2 regions of the Micromonospora sp. A202 genome follow, and region 2 is predicted to be linked to the other one. Evidence: riboswitches for the same ligand, from Rfam matches in the RefSeq annotation. Region 2 holds a riboswitch; the other holds the start of a gene.
The links. A riboswitch is a leader RNA that binds a small molecule or an ion and turns the genes downstream of it on or off. The one in region 2 is predicted to bind cobalamin.
Positions count from the first base shown of each region.

Region 1: it holds a riboswitch for cobalamin, as region 2 does, so the genes downstream of both, FBZ33_RS11960 (ribonucleoside-diphosphate reductase subunit alpha) here and cobN (cobaltochelatase subunit CobN) in region 2, are expected to answer to the same signal.

Region 1 covers NZ_VFMP01000001.1:2,598,004-2,602,189, forward strand. The annotation lists gene FBZ33_RS11955 (enolase C-terminal domain-like protein) at 1-1,064, opposite strand, end outside; cobalamin riboswitch at 1,435-1,652, shown strand; gene FBZ33_RS11960 (ribonucleoside-diphosphate reductase subunit alpha) at 1,844-4,171, shown strand.
Region 2 covers NZ_VFMP01000001.1:3,317,594-3,321,779, forward strand. The annotation lists gene cobN (cobaltochelatase subunit CobN) at 1-2,276, opposite strand, end outside; cobalamin riboswitch at 2,612-2,741, opposite strand; gene FBZ33_RS32780 (hypothetical protein) at 3,089-3,256, shown strand; gene FBZ33_RS15505 (hypothetical protein) at 3,268-3,603, opposite strand; gene FBZ33_RS15510 (RNA polymerase sigma factor) at 3,704-4,186, shown strand, end outside.

The sequences.
Region 1 (4,186 bases), 720 kb from region 2:
TGGGGGCACACCGGCACGTCGAACTTCGCGGCGAGGAGCAGCACGGCGACGATCTCGTTGATGCTGGCCAGCCGACCGGTGTCCAACTGGCAGAAGTCGATGGCCCCGGCCTGGAACAGCTGCTTGAACATCACCCGGTTGTGACAGTGCTCGCCGGTGGCCACGCCGATGGGAGCGACAGCGCGGCGGACGGCCGCGTGGCCCAGGATGTCGTCGGGACTGGTCGGCTCCTCGATCCACAGGGGTGTGAACTGGGCGAGGGCCTTGACCCACTCGATGGCCTGACCGACGTCCCAGACCTGGTTGGCGTCGATCATCAGGTTGCGGTGCGGGCCGAGGATCTCCCGGGCGATCCCACAGCGGCGGATGTCGTCGTCGAGGTTGGCGCCCACCTTGAGCTTGACGTACCCGTAGCCGGCGTCCACCGCCTCCTGGCAGAGCCGGCGCAGCTTGTCGTCTCCGTAGCCGAGCCAGCCGGCCGAGGTGGTGTAGGCGGGGTAGCCGGTGCGGTCGAGCTCGGCGAGGCGGTCGGCCCTGGTGCTCTCCTTGGCCCGCAGGATGGCCAGTGCCTCGTCCCGGGTCAGCGCGTCGGACAGGTAGCGCAGGTCCGCGATGTCGACGAGTTGCTCGGGGGACATGTCGACGAGCAGTCGCCACAGCGGCTTCCCGGCGAGCCGGGCGACCAGGTCCCATGAGGCGTTCAACACGGCGGCGAGGGACAGGTGGACGACGCCCTTCTCCGGCCCGAGCCACCGCAGTTGGCTGTCGGAGGTGAGGAGTCGGTAGACCGCGCCCATGTCCGAGGCCATCGTCGCCACGTCCAGGCCGACCAGAAGCTGCGCCTGGTGCACCGCGGCCGCGGCGACGATGTCGTTGCCTCGACCGATGGTGAAGGTCAGCCCGTGACCCGCGAGCGGCACGCCCACGCTGTCGACACCGTCGGTGTGCAGGATGACGTACGCCGCCGAGTAGTCGCCGTCCTTGTTCATGGCGTCGGACCCGTCGGCGGTCAGTGAGGTGGGAAAACGGACGTCCTCGACGGTGACGGCGGTGATCTGCGGCATGCGCTCCTCGCCCGGCTAGGCAAAAGATCGGATGATCACCCGGAGTATACGGAGGGCGGTTCTGGCGCGTCAACGACCTTGATCCACCCTGAAGGACGGACATCCACCGTCTCGGGGCCGTCGAACCTGGTCAATGTCCAAACCAGATCCACTGTGCCCATTGGCGCGATACATCAAATCTTTGCCGGGGTCGGCGGCTCGTGGGTCGCGTCGTGCCGTCAGTCGCACCGCCTGCGGCTGCTGCTGCCATCGACGCGCCTCGCCGGCCGGGACGAACCCGCCCCGGTGTGGCTGGTGATCACCGTCACCGGCCCGGCCGCGACACGCCGGGACCGACATGTGGGGTGTGACAACGCCTGCATCCCTATATATGGTGTCGAGCGCAGCTGGTTCGACCGCTCATCCGGTGCGGTCGAGGCAAGAGGGAACCCGGTGGAAATCCGGGACTGTCCCGCAGCGGTGAGTGGGAACGACCGCCGTCATCAGCACTGGGCCACCAAGTGGCCTGGGAAGCGACGGCCAGTAGGAGACCGGCCAGCCCGGTTGTGCCCACGAGTCCGAAGACCTGCCAGCGCGCCGCGTACCCGCACCCGGGTGGGCGGCGGTCCGAGGCCGCGTGGGACGGCTGACGCCACCTGACCCACGCCGTGCCGGCGTGGCGTCCGTCGGTGTCTGTCTCCTCGCGTCCGGACCACCAGGTCTCGAACTCCGAGGAGCGAGTGGTGACAGTCACCGAGATAGTCCCGGTTAGCGGCGACGCGACAGTGCGGCGGACGCCGATGCAGGTCCGCAAGCGCAACGGCGCCACCGAACCCGTGGACGTGAACAAGATCGTCCGGGCGGTCGAGCGGTGGGCCGACGACCTGACCGACGTCGACCCGATGCGCGTCGCCACCCGCACCATCAGCGGCCTGTACGACGGCGCGACGACGGCCGAGCTGGACCGGCTGTCCATCCAGACCGCAGCCGAGATGATCGGCGAGGAGCCGCAGTACTCACGCCTCGCCGCCCGGCTGCTGGCCGGTTACGTCGACAAGGAGGTGCGTCGGCAGGGCATCACCTCGTTCAGCGCGGCGATCCGGGTCGGCCACGCCGAGGGCCTGATCGGAGACGACACCGCCGCGTTCGTCGCCGCACACGCCACGATGCTCGACGCCGCCGTCGACCCGGACGGTGACCGGCGATTCGAGTACTTCGGCCTGCGTACGGTGGCCGACCGGTACCTGCTGCGCCACCCCACCAGCAGGCTGTTGCTGGAGACCCCGCAGTACTGGCTGCTGCGGGTGGCCTGTGGGCTGTCCACCATGCCCGACGAGGCGACCGGTTTCTACCGGCTGATGTCCAGCCTGGCCTACCTGCCCAGCTCGCCGACGCTGTTCAACTCCGGAACCCGGCACACCCAGATGTCCTCCTGCTATCTGGTCGACTCCCCGCTCGACGAGTTGGACTCGATCTACCAGCGGTACGCCCAGGTCGCCAACCTGTCCAAGTTCGCCGGGGGCATCGGCATCGCGTACTCCCGGGTCCGGTCCCGGGGCGCGCTGATCCGCGGCACCAACGGGCAGTCCAACGGGATCGTGCCGTGGCTGCGCACGTTGGACGCGAGCGTCGCCGCGGTCAACCAGGGTGGGCGGCGCAAGGGCGCGGCCTGCGTCTACCTGGAGCCGTGGCACCCGGACGTCGAGGAGTTCCTGCAACTGCGCGACAACACCGGCGAGGATGCCCGACGCACCCACAACCTGAACCTCGCCAACTGGGTCCCCGACGAGTTCATGCGCCGGGTCGAGGCCGACGAGATGTGGTCGCTGTTCGACCCGCACGAGGTGCCCGAGCTGCCCGACCTGTGGGGTGAGCGGTTCGACGCCGCGTACCGCGAGGCCGAGGCGCAGGGCCGCTACGTGCGGCAGGTCCCGGCGCGGGAGCTGTACGGGAAGATGATGCGGACCCTGGCCCAGACCGGCAACGGGTGGATGACCTTCAAGGACGCCGCCAACCGGTTGTGCAACCAGACCGCCGAGCCGGGCAACGTGGTGCACCTGTCTAACCTCTGCACCGAGATCGTCGAGGTGTCCAGCGACGCCGAGACGGCCGTGTGCAACCTCGGTTCGGTGAACCTCGCCGCCCACCTCACCGACGGTGGCATCGACTGGGAGCGGCTGCGCGCCACGGTCCGTACCGCTGTGACGTTCCTGGACCGGGTCATCGACATCAACTACTACCCGACCTCGCAGGCGGCGGCGAGCAACCCCCGCTGGCGGCCGGTCGGGCTCGGGCTGATGGGCCTTCAGGACGTGTTCTTCGCGCTGCGGCTGCCGTTCGACTCGCCGGCCGCGCGGGAGCTGTCCACCCGGGTCAGCGAGGAGCTGTACCTGACCGCGTTGGAGACCTCGGCTGACCTGGCGCGTCGCTTCGGCGCGCATCCGACCTTCGCGCAGACCCGGGCCGCGCGGGGTCAGTTGCAGCCCGACCTGTGGGGCGTCGAGGGTACGCAGGCCGCGCGCTGGGACGCGCTGCGCGAGCGGGTCGAGGCGTACGGGCTGCGCAACTCACTGTTGGTGGCGGTCGCGCCGACCGCGACCATCGCCTCGATCGCCGGGTGCTACGAGTGCATCGAGCCGCAGGTGTCGAACCTGTTCAAGCGCGAGACCCTGTCGGGGGAGTTCCTGCAGGTCAACACCGCTCTGGTACGCGAGCTGAAGGCCCGTGGTCTGTGGACCGAGCGGATCCGGTCGGCGATCAAGCGGGCCGAGGGGTCGGTGCAGGACATCGCCGAGCTGCCGGCCGGCGTACGGGAGTTGTTCCGCACCGCGTGGGAGCTGCCGCAGCGGGCCCTGATCGACCTGGCAGCGGCCCGTGCCCCGTTCATCGACCAGTCCCAGTCGCTGAACCTGTTCCTGGCCGCACCGACCATCGGCAAGCTGTCCTCGATGTACCTGTACGCCTGGAAGGCCGGGCTGAAGACCACCTACTACCTGCGCTCCCGCCCCGCCACGCGGATCCAGCAGGCCACCGTCAGCGCCGTCGCACCCGTCGCACCCGCCTCGGGCGACGCGGAGGCGCTGGCCTGCTCGCTGGAGAACCCCGAGTCGTGCGAGGCCTGTCAGTGACCGCCGCCGACACCC
Region 2 (4,186 bases):
TCGGCGTCCCAGCCGAGCGTCTCCATCCCGATGACCAACCGCCGGGCGAGGGCCTCGATCAGGTCGACGGCGTCGGCGGCGGTGCCGGCCGGCCCGTCCACCACGTCGGTCAGCGCCGTGGGCACCGTCAGTCGTTCACCCGGCGCCGCGAGCAGCGCCTGCTCGTCGAGGGAGTACGCGACGGCGAGCGCCTGCCGCAGGCCGGGCAGGGCGCGGGCGCCACCCCAGATCTGGGGGGCGCGCAGGACCGCGAGGACCAGGTTGACCCGGGGCTCGCCGGTGGGCGCGTCGGCGAGGATGTGCAGACCGTCGCGGATCTGCACGTCCTTGACCTCGCAGAGGTACCCGTCCAGGTGCAGCACGAACTCGTCGAAGTCGTCCGCGTCGGGCATCGCCTCGGCGTGCAGGTCGTGGTGCAGCTCGGCGGCGCGTACGAGGTCCCAGATCTGCGCCCGCACGGTGGGCACCTTCGCCGGGTCGAGGGCCTGCACTGTGGCGTACTCGTCGAGCAGTTGCTCCAGTTTGGCCAGGTCGCCGTACGTCTCGGCGCGGGCCATCGGCGGCACCAGGTGGTCGATCACCACGGCGTGCGCCCGGCGCTTGGCCTGGGTGCCCTCACCGGGGTCGTTGACGATGAACGGGTAGACCAGCGGCAGGTCGGCGAGGACCGCGTCGGGCGCGCAGTCGGCGGCCAGACCGAGGCCCTTGCCCGGCAGCCATTCGAGGGTGCCGTGCTTGCCCAGGTGCACCACGGCGTCCGCGCCGAAGCCGCCGTCGGCGACCGGCGCGGCCAGCCAGCGGTACGCGGCCAGATAGTGGTGACTCGGCGGCAGGTCCGGGTCGTGGTAGATGGCGATCGGGTTCTCCCCGAAACCGCGCGGCGGTTGGATCAGCAGCACCACGTTGCCGAAGCGCAGCCCGGCGAGCACGACGTCGCCGCTCTCGGTGTAGAGCTGGCCGGGCGGCTCACCCCAGTGTTCCCGCATCCGTTCGCGCAGCTCGGTCGGGACCTGATCGAACCAGCGCCGGTACGTCGGCCCCGGTATCCGGGCCTCGGCGGCGGCCAACTGCTCCGGGGTGAGCCACTCCACGTCGTGACCGCCGGCGGCGATCAGCGCGTGGATCAGCGCGTCGCCGTCCTCGGGCGGTGGAGCGTCACCCAGGTCGTAACCCGCCTCGGCGAGTGCGGCGAACAGGCGGACCGCCGAGACCGGGGTGTCCAGCCCGACGGCGTTGCCGACCCGTGAGTGCTTGGTGGGGTACGAGCTGAGGACGACGGCGACCCGCTTGTCGGCGTTGGGCACGTACCGCAGCCGGGCGTGGCGCACGGCGATCCCGGCGACCCGGGCGGCCCGCTCGGCGTCGGCGGCATAGACCGAGAGCCCGTCGGCGTCGATCCGCTTGAACGAGAACGGCACGCTGACGATCCGGCCGTCGAACTCGGGGATGGCCACCTGCATCGCCGCGTCCAACGGGGACAGTCCGGCGTCGCTGCCGGCCCACTGCTCACGGGTGCTGGTCAGGCAGAGCGCCTGGATGATCGGCACGTCCAGGGCGGCCAGGGCGCCCACGTCCCAGGCGTCCTCGTCGCCGCCCCCGGACGCGTCCGCGGCGACCGCGCCACCGGCCGCGAGCACGGTGACCAGCAGCGCGTCGCAGCGGGCGAAGAGCCCGAGCGGCCCCGCGCCCGTGGTCAGGCCCCGCAGCGAGCCGCAGAAGATCGGCAGCGGGTTGCCGCCGGCTTTGTGGACCGCGTCCGCGAGGACGTCGACGAAACCGGTGTTGCCGGCGAGCGCGTGCGCCCGGTAGAAGACGATTCCCACCGTGGGCCGGTCCGGGTCTGCGGGGTGTTCGCCGTGCACGCCGTATGCCGGGGTGGGTGCGGGCGGGGCGAACCCCTCGCCGGTGAGCAGCACCGTGTCGGAGAGGAACCGGGCCAGCTGCGCCAGGTTGTCCGGCCCACCCTCGACCAGGTACGCCAGAGCCTGGGTGACGACCCCGGACGGCACTGTGGAGATGGCCATCAGCTCCGCGTCGGGCAGCGTCTCGCCGCCCAGCGCGACCGTCGGCACGCCGGTGGCGAGCACCGCGGCGAGGCCGTCCGGCCAGGCCTGTCGGCCGCCGAGCAGGCGTACGACGACGAGGTCGACCCCTTCGAGCAGGGCGGGCACCTCGTCGGCGGCGACCCGGGCGGGGTTGGCCAGCCGGTAGTCGGCGCCGCTGGCGCGGGCGGCCAGCAGATCGGTGTCGGCGGTGGAGAGCAGCAGGATGCGCACGGCAGGCTCCGGAGAGTGACGCCCTGGCCGCCACGGAGGCGACCTGGACGAAGCGGGTGGGTGCGGCGTCAGCCAGCACGACGGCGCGATCGGCTTGGCGACGCGGGCGTCGGGGCCGTTCAGCGCCGGGCGCTCAGCTCAGCGGGGCCGGTGGCCGACGCGGGCGACCTGGAGCACGCCGACGAGGCCGGCCCGGAGCATGCTGGTCCGGCCGGTCGTGGGTGCGGTGCGGCGCCCGCGATGCGGGTCATCACGATGCTCGTCGATTAATGAGACGCCATGCGTCATCGGGTCCTCCTCGGGTGTCCACGCCCTGGGGTACGTCCCGACGGCCGAAGTATCCTGGCTTCCGGATCGACGCTCTCCCCCGGCCTTCCAACCGCAGACACACGGCCGTGACTCACGAGGGGGGATCGCTCCCCGGTGACAGTGGCGGGACCGCGTCGGAATCGCACCGACTTCCTTCACTGCCGTCAGGCCGCGAATGCTGCCACACCGCCGCGCCGCCGGTCAACGCTGGCCCAGCCCGCCGAACTGGCGCCCCTCATCGAGATTCGCCGACTTGTCTGCCCTCGAACCGTCACGTTGCAAAGCCCCGAATCAATGCCAGCCCTCCTTTGCTCTGCTTACCTATAGGCACCAGTGACGCTCCGTGTCTGGTGCAGATAGGTAAGCAGAGCAAAGGGAGGTAGCACCTACCCTGGCCTGCGCCGATCGTCCGAGGGTGCGGTGGCATGCGGCACCCTCACCTAGGATCGGCGACCACCGGAGCAGCGTCCGCGATCAATCACGGGAGGATCACCATCGTCGCCATGCGATTCCACCACCTCGCCGGCCGTGTCTGGTTCTGCCCGGGCGATTCGGACCCGGAGGTGGTCCAGGCCGGCGTCGCCGTCGTGGCCGACGAGCGCGGCAGTGTGATGATCGACGCCGAGCCGATGACGCTTGAGCAGGCCCGCTCAGCCGTCGAGGCCGCCTGAACAGACGAGCCTCAGCGGGCGTGCCGTTCCGGGTGGGCCCGGCTCCAGGTGCGCATCCGTTCCGGGTATCCGGTGCGCGCCGCCTCGTACAGCGGCACCGCGTGCTCGCGGGCGATGGACCCCGCCGCCCGCGGTGTGCCGGTACGACGACGGATCCACTCGCCGTCGTGGGCGATCGCCACCACCGTGGTGTCCGTCGCGGTCGTCTCCGGCTCCAGGTAGAACTCCACCCCCCGCCGGCTGGCGACGAACTCCTCCAGCGCCGCGAGATCCTCGCGGGTCGCCTCCCGGTCCAGCTTCGTCGGGGTCGCCTCGGCACCCCGTGACCGGCGGTTGAACCAGCTCATGACCAGCCCCTCTCCTCGACGCCCCTCCAGTGCAGCACCGAATCCTGGCAATACGCTGCACGCCGGATGGGAGACAGCTGACCCGCGTCAAAAGGGACGGGTGGAACCACCGTGGCGTAGGCGGTGTCATGAGTGTGATCCGAACGGAGGCCTCCCCCTGGACGACGACGCTCTCGTCACCCGCGCTCGGGCCGGTGACCTGGAGGCGTACGACCTCCTGGTCGCCCGGCACACCGCGTCCGCACACCGGACGGCGGTGCTGCTCGGCGCGGGATCGGACTCCGAGGACGTCATCCAGGAGGCGTTCGTGAAGGCGTACCGCAAGCTGTCCCGTTACCGGGGCGAGTCGTCCTTCCGATCGTGGCTGCTCGCGATCGTCGCCAACGAGACCCGCAACCTGCACCGGTCCCGCGGCCGGCGGGACGGGCTCGTCCTGCGGGCCGCGGCGGCGGACCCGACGTCCGAGATCGCCGAGGACGGGGCGGTCGGCGCCGTCCTCGCCGGGGAGCGCCGCGCCTCGCTGGTGCAGGCCCTGCGTCAGCTCCCGGTACGCGACCGCGAGGTGATCGTCTGCCGGTTCTTC